DNA from 3 places in the Caballeronia sp. INML2 genome. Region 2 is predicted to be linked to each of the others. Evidence: predicted binding sites of a transcription regulator. Region 2 holds the regulator's gene; each other region holds the start of a gene.

The links. The regulator LexA, encoded in region 2, represses DNA repair genes until DNA is damaged. The targets are predictions, from matches to a motif close to ACTGTATNNNNATACAGT.
Region 1: NCT32_RS09860 (ATP-dependent helicase) is a predicted target of LexA. The motif match lies at 1,678-1,695, and genes of this name have one in related genera.
Region 3: imuA (translesion DNA synthesis-associated protein ImuA) is a predicted target of LexA. The motif match lies at 2,035-2,052, and genes of this name have one in related genera.

The regions. Positions count from the first base shown of each region.
Region 1 is NZ_JALQDH010000023.1:291,828-295,100, reverse strand. It holds gene NCT32_RS09880 (MATE family efflux transporter) at 1-33, opposite strand, end outside; gene NCT32_RS09875 (RNA-binding S4 domain-containing protein) at 285-506, opposite strand; gene NCT32_RS09870 (hypothetical protein) at 801-1,259, shown strand; gene NCT32_RS09865 (hypothetical protein) at 1,320-1,577, shown strand; gene NCT32_RS09860 (ATP-dependent helicase) at 1,728-3,273, shown strand, end outside.
Region 2 is NZ_JALQDH010000017.1:5,644-8,916, reverse strand. It holds gene NCT32_RS06515 (sulfate ABC transporter substrate-binding protein) at 1-696, opposite strand, end outside; gene lexA (transcriptional repressor LexA) at 955-1,632, shown strand; gene NCT32_RS06505 (hypothetical protein) at 1,839-2,165, shown strand; gene NCT32_RS06500 (DUF2939 domain-containing protein) at 2,266-2,862, shown strand; gene NCT32_RS06495 (universal stress protein) at 2,880-3,273, opposite strand, start outside.
Region 3 is NZ_JALQDH010000097.1:1,863-5,135, reverse strand. It holds gene NCT32_RS31675 (DNA polymerase Y family protein) at 1-1,391, opposite strand, end outside; gene imuA (translesion DNA synthesis-associated protein ImuA) at 1,315-2,022, opposite strand; gene NCT32_RS31665 (flagellar transcriptional regulator FlhD) at 2,431-2,778, shown strand; gene flhC (flagellar transcriptional regulator FlhC) at 2,781-3,273, shown strand, end outside.

The DNA.
Region 1 (3,273 bases), on a different contig from region 2:
CGCGCGCGCGGCGGGCGTGACTTGCGGTTGCATGGCTGATCGGATGGAAACAAAGGCGGCGCATCAGTCAATGCACTGAGCGTCGCGGACTGGAATGCGGAAGGGCAACAAGCGGAGCGCACTGCGAAACGTGCGCTGACGGGAAAACCGACGCTACAGACCCGGCGCTGAAACCAGAACGAAAGACGACTAGCTTATTGCCTCGCGTGCGGCCTGTCGATGACGTGATCGCTTATGAGCCGGATTTCTCAAGCGCGTGGCGCGTGCGCGCAAGCGGCGCGGTGCTACTCGGGCGCGCGCACGTGGATCGTCTGGCCGTCGAGCTTCACCTTCTGGCCCGCGCGGATCTTGCAGGTCTTGCGCAGCTCCACTTTGCCGTCGACGGTGACATCGCCCATCGCGACGCGCGCCTTCGCCGAGCCGCCGCTATCCGCGAGGCCCATCAGCTTGAGCAGATTGTGGAGTTCGACGTACTCGCTCGTGAGGGTGAATTGGAGTGGCGGCATGGGACGGGTGAAGCGGAAAAGGCCTCCATGATAAACCACGAACATGCGTGCGCCGGGCATGCGCCGTGCTGTGCCATCGCGGGACCGGTAATCGGAACGCAAGTGAACAGGTTGGCAAATGTAGCCAGATGAAACCGTCGGTAACAATGACTGGTTTTCGCGAACTTGCCCGATCGTCGCCCGGTCCGACCGGTTGATCGATGCAGCTTCGGTCATCTTTCCAATCGACAAAAGTCGCGCGGTTCGCTCGCCATGATCAGAGCCGCCGACGCCAACTAAAGAGAGGACTAGCTCATGACTCGCGCACGAATCCTTTTGATCGGCTCCGCCATCGCCACGCTCGCCGCTTCGGGCGCTTATGCTCAGACCGCGCCCCAAGCCGCCCCGATGCAGCCTCAGACCGTGCAGCCGATGCAGGCTGCGCCCACGCAGGCGCCCGGCCAGATCGGTAATGCGATGCCCGCACAGGCCCAGCAGCCGATGACGCCGCCGCAGCAGAACATCGTCGCGCCGGCGCCGACCGATCCGCTGGTCCAGCGCCGCACCGCGAACGCGCAGGCGAACGCCGAGTATCGCGCGTCGAAGAAGGCGTCGAAGGCCGAGTTGAAGGCGCAGAACCAGCAGGCGAAGGCGCAGTACAAGGAAGAAGTGCAGAACGCGAAGATCAATCGCAAGGCGGACAAGGACGCCGCGAAGGCGGAACTGAACGCGACGGAGCCGGGCACGCCGAAGGACACGGGCCTGCAGCACTGAGCGTGACGCGCCGCGAGTCCGCGCGGTGCGGCTCGCGGCATCTACAAAAGGGAGGACATCATGAATCGAAAAATCAATGCGCTACTGGCGGCGCTGATTGCCGGAACGTTCGCGAGCGTGAGTGCGGCATCGTTCGCGCAGACGACGTCCGACGCACCGACCGCCGCCGATCAAAAGGCCGCGAAGGAACAGACGAAGGCCGACAAGAAGGCGGCCGTCGCACAAGCCAAGGCCGACAAGAAGAAGACGGAGGCGCAGTCCGACGCCAACGAAGCCGCCGCCGACGCGAAGCTGAAGAACGCGAAGAAGGCGGAGTAGTACGCGCTTTCCGTACCAATGCGAGCCCGGTTCCCCGCGAACCGGGCTCGCTGCTTTTTGGGGCCGAAACTCCAGTCGAGCCAAAGGCTTGCGTGCGCGGGTTGTATGGATATACAGTGTGCGTCACTCATTTCCGCCGCCTTCTTCCACGTGCTCACGCTTCCCGACACCGCCGACGCCGCTTCCGATTCCACCGCGAAACAGGTCGCCGACTATCTCGCGAAGCTCAACGAGGCGCAGCGCGAAGCTGTCGAATTCGGCGTCGACGAACCGGGGCGCGCGGGCGGGCCGCTGCTCGTGATCGCCGGCGCGGGCTCGGGCAAGACCAACACGCTCGCGCATCGCGTCGCGCATCTGCTGGTGAAGGGCGCCGATCCGCATCGCATTCTGCTGCTCACATTTTCGCGCCGCGCGGCGCTCGAAATGACGCGGCGCGTCTCGCGCATCGCGATCAACGCGCTCGGCAAGAAAAGCGCCATCGCGCAGGGGCTGACGTGGTCGGGCACGTTTCACAGCGTCGGCGCGCGGCTGTTGCGCGATTACGCCGATCTCGTCGGACTCGCGCCGTCTTTTACGATCAACGATCGCGAAGACTCCGCCGATCTCATGAATCTGGTGCGGCACGAGCTTGGCTTGTCGTCGAAGGAGAAGCGCTTTCCCGCGAAATCGACCTGCTTCGCGATCTACTCGCGCGTCGTGAACACGGGCGCGTCGCTCAGCCACGTGCTCGATCAGTCGTATCCGTGGTGCCGTGAGTGGGAAGCCGATCTGAAGCGTCTGTTCGCGGCCTACGTCAGCGCGAAACAGGCGCAAAGCGTGCTCGATTACGACGACCTCCTGCTGTACTGGTCGCATCTCGCGGCCGAGCCATCGGTGGCGGCGGATCTCGCGAGCCGTTTCGATCACGTGCTCGTCGACGAATATCAGGACACCAACCGCCTGCAGGCGTCCATCCTGCTCGCGATGAAGCCGGACGGGCGCGGCCTGACCGTCGTCGGCGACGACGCGCAATCCATCTATTCGTTTCGCGGCGCGACCGTGCGCAACATCCTCGATTTTCCGGGCCATTTCGATCCGCCCGCCGCGACCGTCACGCTCGATCGCAACTATCGCTCGACGCTGCCGATTCTCGAGGCATCGAATGCGGTGATCGGGCTCGCGTCGGAGCGCTATACGAAGAACCTGTGGACCGACAAGGCCTCGGCGCAGAAGCCGCGCGTCGTCTCCGTCGCCGATGAAGCCGACCAGGCGCGCTATGTCGTCGAGAAAGTGCTCGAGGCGCGCGAGGCGGGCATGAAGCTCAAGGCGCAAGCCGTGCTGTTCCGCGCCGCGCATCACAGTGCGACGCTCGAAATCGAACTCACGCGGCGGAACATTCCCTTCGTGAAGTTCGGCGGACTCAAGTTTCTCGATTCGGTCCACGTGAAGGATGTGCTGGCGGTGCTGCGCTGGGCGGAGAATCCGCGCGACCGCGTCGCGGGCTTTCGGGTCGCGCAGTTGCTGCCGGGCATCGGTCCGGCGATCGCGGGGCGCTTGCTCGACAGCGTTGCGCAAGACGAGGCGCCGGGTGCGATCGCCAGGTTTCAGGCGCCCGCACGCGCCAGCGAAGACTGGCCGCGCTTCGTCGGGCTGATGGCAAAGCTCTGCGGCCGCGAATCCGGCTGGCCGGCGGAGTTCGAAATGATCCGCCGCTGGT
Region 2 (3,273 bases):
CGAAAGGAACGCTTCGTTTTCCCACGCGATCAGCACGTCGCCCTGGCCGCGCTGCACGAAGCTCGTCGTGGCGCCGCGCGCGCCGGAATCGAGCACGCCGGCATTCTTATAGAGCTTCGTCACGAAATCTTTCGCGGTCTGCTCGTTGCCGCCCGGCTTGTGCTGCGCATACGCCCACGCCGCGAGGTAATTCCAGCGCGCGCCGCCCGAGGTCTTGGGGTTCGGCGTGACGATCGACACGCCGGGCTTCGTCAGATCGTCCCAGTCCTTGATGTGCTTCGGATTGCCTTTGCGCACGAGGAACACGATCGTCGACGTGTACGGCGACGCGTTGTCCGGCAGGCGCTTTTGCCAATCCGCGCCGACGAGTCCCTTGGAGGCGAGCGCATCGATGTCGTAAGCGAGCGCGAGCGTGACGACGTCGGCCTGCAGACCGTCGAGCACCGCGCGAGCCTGTCCGCCCGAGCCGCCGTGCGATTGCTTGAAGGTCACCGTCTCGCCGGTATCGGCCTTCCACTTTTTCGCGAACGCCTGATTGAAGTCCTGATACAGCTCGCGGGTCGGGTCGTATGAGACGTTCAGAAACGACGTCTGCGCGAAGGCCGACGCGGCCATCCCAACGCCCGCCGCCGTCAGCGCCGCCGCCGCGAGCAGGCGCCGCGCGCCTTTGCCCAATCCCAGTCTGATGCTTTGCATTCCCCGTTCTCCGTCTTATCGAATTGACGGAATCAGTCTATCGAGGCGTCTATATGATTAGAAATAATCGTTATTCACTTTTTTATACGTAAAACTGCTAAGAACGATATTCCTGGATGGAAAAAGCGATCGCGGCCGCGAAGCGTGCGCGCGGCAGCCGCAGACGGGCGAACTTAAAGTAAAGCTTGAAAAGCGCGAAATACTGTATAAAAATACAGTCACCTGTCCATCCATACAGTGCACCAAGGGCCCGAGCCAGTGACCAAGACATCAAAACTTACCGCGCGGCAGCAGCAGGTGTTCGAACTGATCCAGCGCGCGATCGACCGCACGGGCTTTCCGCCGACGCGCGCCGAGATTGCGGCGGAACTCGGCTTCAGCTCGGCGAATTCCGCAGAGGAGCACTTGCGGGCGCTGGCGCGCAAGGGCGTGATCGAACTCGCGGCGGGCTCGTCGCGCGGCATCAGGCTGCTCGGCGATGCCTCGCGCTCCGATCGTTCGGAGGACATGCCCCATCAATTCACGCTGCCGCATCAGAGCATCATGCAGCTGTCGCTGCCGCTCGTCGGGCGTGTCGCGGCCGGAAGTCCGATCCTCGCGCAGGAACACATCTCGCAGCATTACGCCTGCGACCCCGCGCTCTTTTCCAGCCGGCCGGACTATCTGCTGAAAGTGCGCGGCCTCTCGATGCGCGACGCCGGCATCCTCGACGGCGACTTGCTGGCCGTGCAGAAGCGCACCGAAGCGAAAGACGGACAGATCGTGGTCGCGCGTCTCGGCGACGACGTGACGGTCAAACGCTGGAAACGCCGTCCGGACGGCGTCGAGCTCATCGCCGAAAACCCGGATTACGAGAATATTTTCGTGCGCTCCGGCAGCAGCGATTTCGCGCTGGAAGGCATCGCGGTCGGGCTGATTCGTTCAGGCGAGTTCTGAGGTCTCCGCGCGACATGGGCGGGAAGCGAAAGTCGGAGGCAAATCATTCGCTCACTTTCGCAACGGGACAAGAAATGTCTCATTGACATCGCAAGATAGCCTCACCAACCGCTTTCGACGTTCAGTCGAGCCGGTTCAAACATAACAAGCATGACGGCCGCCGTGCGCGGTGCGCCGCGGTGCGTCCTATCGTCTGGAGAGTCATCATGGAACGTTTTGCCCGGCTGCTGCCCTTCCGTCAATTCGGCCGCCTGCGCCATCTGCGCGCGCTGATCGCCTGCGGCATGCCGCGCGCCGAAACTACGTCGGATCTCTTCGACGAAATGCCCGCGCTGCCGTCCCAGCAGCCGGCTTTCGCGCGCGTGTCGTTGAACAGCACAGTGCATGCGGAGCCGGAACAGCGCGCGCCGGTGCGTGTCTATCGCGGCCAGTCACGCGTGATTCTGGTAGGCAAGATCGACGAAGTGTCGCGCATGATCGACCGTTGCATCGCGGAGGAAAACGCAGGGCTCACCGGCGGCATCCTCGCCTGAAACGAGGCGCACCGCCCGCAGAATGTGAATCAACGGGATTTATCACGCGCCTGCGAGGTCAATTTCAGATTCACGTTTTGCAGAGAGGCTTCGCCGTCGCATGTCCCGCACTAGCCGCTCCGTCGCCGCCGCAGTCCTCGTCCTGATTCTCGCCGCGGCGCTCGCTTTTATCTATGCGTCGCCTTACATCGCGCTGAACCGCGTAAAACGCGCAGCCGATGCGCGCGATGCGCAGACCGTCAACGAGTACGTCGATTTTCCCGCGCTGCGCGCGAGCCTCAAGGAGCAGGTCGGCGCGCTGCTCACGCGCCGCGTCGATATACAAAAGAGCAATCCGCTCGCGATCATCGGGGCGATGATCGGCGCAGCGCTCGTCGGTCCTCTGGTGGACTCCTATGCGACACCGGACGGCGTCGCGGCGATTCTGAACGGCATTCCGCCGCGCGGCGATCCGGGCGAGCAGCCGCCGCCGGCCGGGAGCGGCTCATCGGCGGCGCACCCGGACGCGCCGGCCCCCGGCGTCACGACCGCGCAGCAGGCACCGAAGGTGCCGCCCCAGACCACGGCCGGTTATCGAAGCCTGAACACGTTCGTCGTCACGTATCAGCACGGCGCCGGAGATGCGCGTTACTCGGCGATCTTCCATCGCTACGGCCTCGTGACATGGAAGCTCGTCGCGGTCGATCTCAACGGGTGACGCGTCGAACGTCCTCTTCAGGCGCCGGCTTCGGCCTTGACCGGTTTCGCGGCGTAGGCCGCTTCGTCTTCGGCCTCCGCCGATTCACCGGCCTGACAGACGGCTACAAGAATGCTGCACTTCACGCGGTCGAGCAACGGAGTGTTGCCCGCGCCCATCCACCAGCGCGCGAGACCGTTGCGGCAGCGATGCCCCACCACGACGAGATCGACCTGAAGGCTTTCCGCAAGCGCGGCGATTTCGTCGATCGGGTGCCCGAACGCGAAGTGTCCCTGCGCCTGAAGACCCCGCTCGCGCAGCCAGTCGACGCCTTCCTGCAAAATGTCGCGCGCGGCCTCCTCGAAGCGTCCGCAGGCCATATCGGTTAGCAGTCCGGCGCTCTGCGCAATGCTCGATCGCATGTCCACCACC
Region 3 (3,273 bases), on a different contig from region 2:
GTATGGTCGTCCGCTTCCGCGACGAAGTAATCGCGCGTGACGAGCTCGCCGCCCCACCATCCCGCTTCAACGCGCTCACCGGGCGATACCGTTCGCAACGGACTACCGTAGAACGGGCGGTGCTGGCGCGTCATTAACTGAACCGGCGTCTCAAGCAACCACGAGGGGCGCGGCTGATCGCCGGGCAGGGCACAGCCTTTGACGTCGCTCGTCACCGGAACCCAGTTCGATACGATCTCGGGCCGATGATCGGCCACGGGCGCGGCGCGCAAGACGTTCTCGTGGCCAAGCCGCGCGACGAGCAGTTCCATCAACCGGTTATGGTCGGCCGCGCTCCCGCCCGGTTCGGGGAATAGCGTGTCGGACGGCGGCTCGGCTGCTTCGACGTCGTTGACTTCGAGACGCACGGCGATGACCGCGGCCGCCAGCTCAACGCGTCCGAGCCGCTCTTTCAGCAAGCGCGTGAGGTGTTCCTCGTGCCAAGTGGGTTCCGCGAGCGCGACCTCAATCGTCGTTGGCGGCAACGCCGCGCGTCCGCGCTCATGTTCGAGTTCGATCGAAAAGCGCGTGAGTGCCAGTTGCTTGCTCGCGAGCCAGCCGGTCAGTTGCACGATGAGCCGGCGCGCCACGAAGAGGACGGCTTCCGCGTGCTCGACGCGATCGGGTAATTCGATGCGAGCGTTGAACGACGGCGGCGTCTGGACCCATTCGTAGAGTTCGGGTGCTTCCCCAACGGCGCGATCGAGCGTATCCAGTAGCGCCGTGCCGCAGCGCTTTTTCAGACCGGCGCGCGGCAAGCGCCGCAGGTCCGCGACGCTCGTGCATCCGAGGCCGTCGAACCAGTCGGCGTAGCGTCGGGCTTCAAGAACGAGCAGGGCGGGCAAGCGCGGCAATTGACGCATCAGCGAGCGGATGGAGAGACGTCGGCCGCCGCGATAGCGGGCCATCAACCACGCGCTCTGACCGGTCGGCGCGACGCTCATCCGCACCGTGAAGCCGAAGGCGGCGAGCGAGTCGCGGATTGCTCGTCTGAGCGCGCGAACGCCACCGAATAACCGCAAGCTCGCCGACACGTCGACCATGACCGTCTGCTCCTCGGCGATCGCGACCTGCGGGCTGAACTGCATGAGGGCGGTGGCCACGTCCGCGACGGCCTGCTGCTCCTTCAGTTCGTCTTTGTCGTGAATGCGCGCATCGGGCGCGAGCGTGAGAACGCCGCCTTTGCGCATGCCTACGCGAACGCCTGCCTCGTGCGCTGCCTGATCGAGCGCGACGACACGCTCGTGATCGAGCACGACCAGGCCGGAAGTCGTCTCACTCGTGGACGACCAGCTCGGCTGGAAGACTTCGCGGCTGAGGTGCGGCAGATACACGCCGATCCACACTTGCATGGCGATTCAACAGGATAGGCGAATGGGTCAGTCCAACGACAAGCGGCTCGTCACGCGCTGGGCCTCGGCGCTTGACGAACTCCAATGAAACGCTGTCGCGCGCAGGGCGCACAGCAATGCGAAGCGGGGCAGGCGACGTGTCGCTCGCAGAAGCGAGCGGCCGGATCATGAAGAACAGCGACTCGCTCGTTTGGGCGGCAAGGTGCAGGCGGCGCAGGGCTTCGGGTCGAACATGCGTTTGCCAGAAGATCAACGCGCCGAACGTCCCCGCGCGAAGGATCTGTTCGCCCGCCCAAAGTGCATCGGCGGTCTTCTGGGCGCGCACGACGTTGATCGACGTCTCAGGCAGACCCCAGTACGCCGCTGCTTCGGGTTGAAAGCGATGAGGCGGCTGCAGGAAAGCAATGCGCCGTTGCGCGACAGCCTTCAGCGCCGGCAACAGCAATCGCATCTCACCTACACCTGGCTGCTGCACCAGCAGGTCGGTCAGTGCGCCCTTCGGCCAACCGCCGCCCGGCAGTTCTGCGGCAAGGGTCTCAGATCCACACGGCACGACGTTCACGCGAGCAGAGGCCAGCTGCGAACCTCGCCACAAACTTGGATGAATGTCCTCGAGGGCTAACGCTCCCATGTCGAACCCCGTACTGTATGTTTGTACAGTAGTCTACACGATGCGTGTGGCGAATGGTCTGGGGTCTAGGTCAGCGACTTGGCCTGGATTTAACTTGCAAAGGTAACTGTGTAGTTTTCTCGCATCAGTCGGGTAACTCCTCATAGAGTAAATATGACCGAAACTGTCATTTTGGTCGCGTAGCACGTAGCTGCAAGGAAGGCGCAAGCAGCATGCCACTGAGCAATGGGTTAGCCGATCTTTGCCTCCAAGGATGGTTATTTGTTACACGTTATCCGCTCAAAAGAGGATGAATTCCCTTCCTTCGCGAACGATGGCGCGAGACAAATTTGCTGTAGCAAACGATTACCGCGTGTAACAAGATGTTGCAAACTAAGGACCATAGTCAGACAATTTGCTCGCGCGCCGATGAACGGCGCCAACGAGCAAGCCGAACTCACTACCTGGTCCGCCGCTATGATCCACGCCTCTTCTGACCTTGGTTCGATCCGCGAATTGAACCTGTCGTACCTGATGCTCGCGCGACGCGTCCTGGCGTCGGATCGCGAGGCGGCACAGTCGCATCTGGGTCTGTCCGCGGAGATGGCGGATACGCTGCTCAAGCTCTCGCCGTCGCAAACCGAGAAGCTCGCGTCGTCGTCTCAGTTGTTGTGCTTTTTTCGCATGAGCGCCGATGCAATGCTCGCGGGCCTGGCTGGTCGCAGCAACGAAGCTTCGATCTCGGCCGCCACGAATGACGCTCTGCTGGCGGCCTAACCATGACCACGACCGTTTCCTCCAAAAGCCTGGCTGCCGAAGCTGCTCAAGTCATGCGCGCGATCGCGCTGATCAAGCTCGGCGCGCGCATGCAAGTGTTGGAATCGGAGATCCCGACGCTCTCGCGTGAGCGACTGATTCGCTTGTATCGGGAAGTGAAGGGTGTCTCGCCGCCCAAGGGCATGCTGCCGTTCTCCGAGGACTGGTATCTGACGTGGGCGCCGAACATCCACACCTCGATGTTTGCTAACGTCTATGCCTTCCTCGAAGCGAATAGCCAGGGGCTGGACCGTGTGGATCTGCTCACGCGCGCCTACGCGCTGTATGCCGAGCACTTCGAGATGAACGGCGAGGCGTTGCAGATGGACCTGACGCGCGCCTGGACGTTTATCCGTTTCAAGGACGCCGGCATTCTGCGCCTCGCGGGCTGCACGCGCTGCCACGGCAAGTTCGTCGCGCACGCGCACGAGCCGTCGCATTCGATGGTCTGCGGTA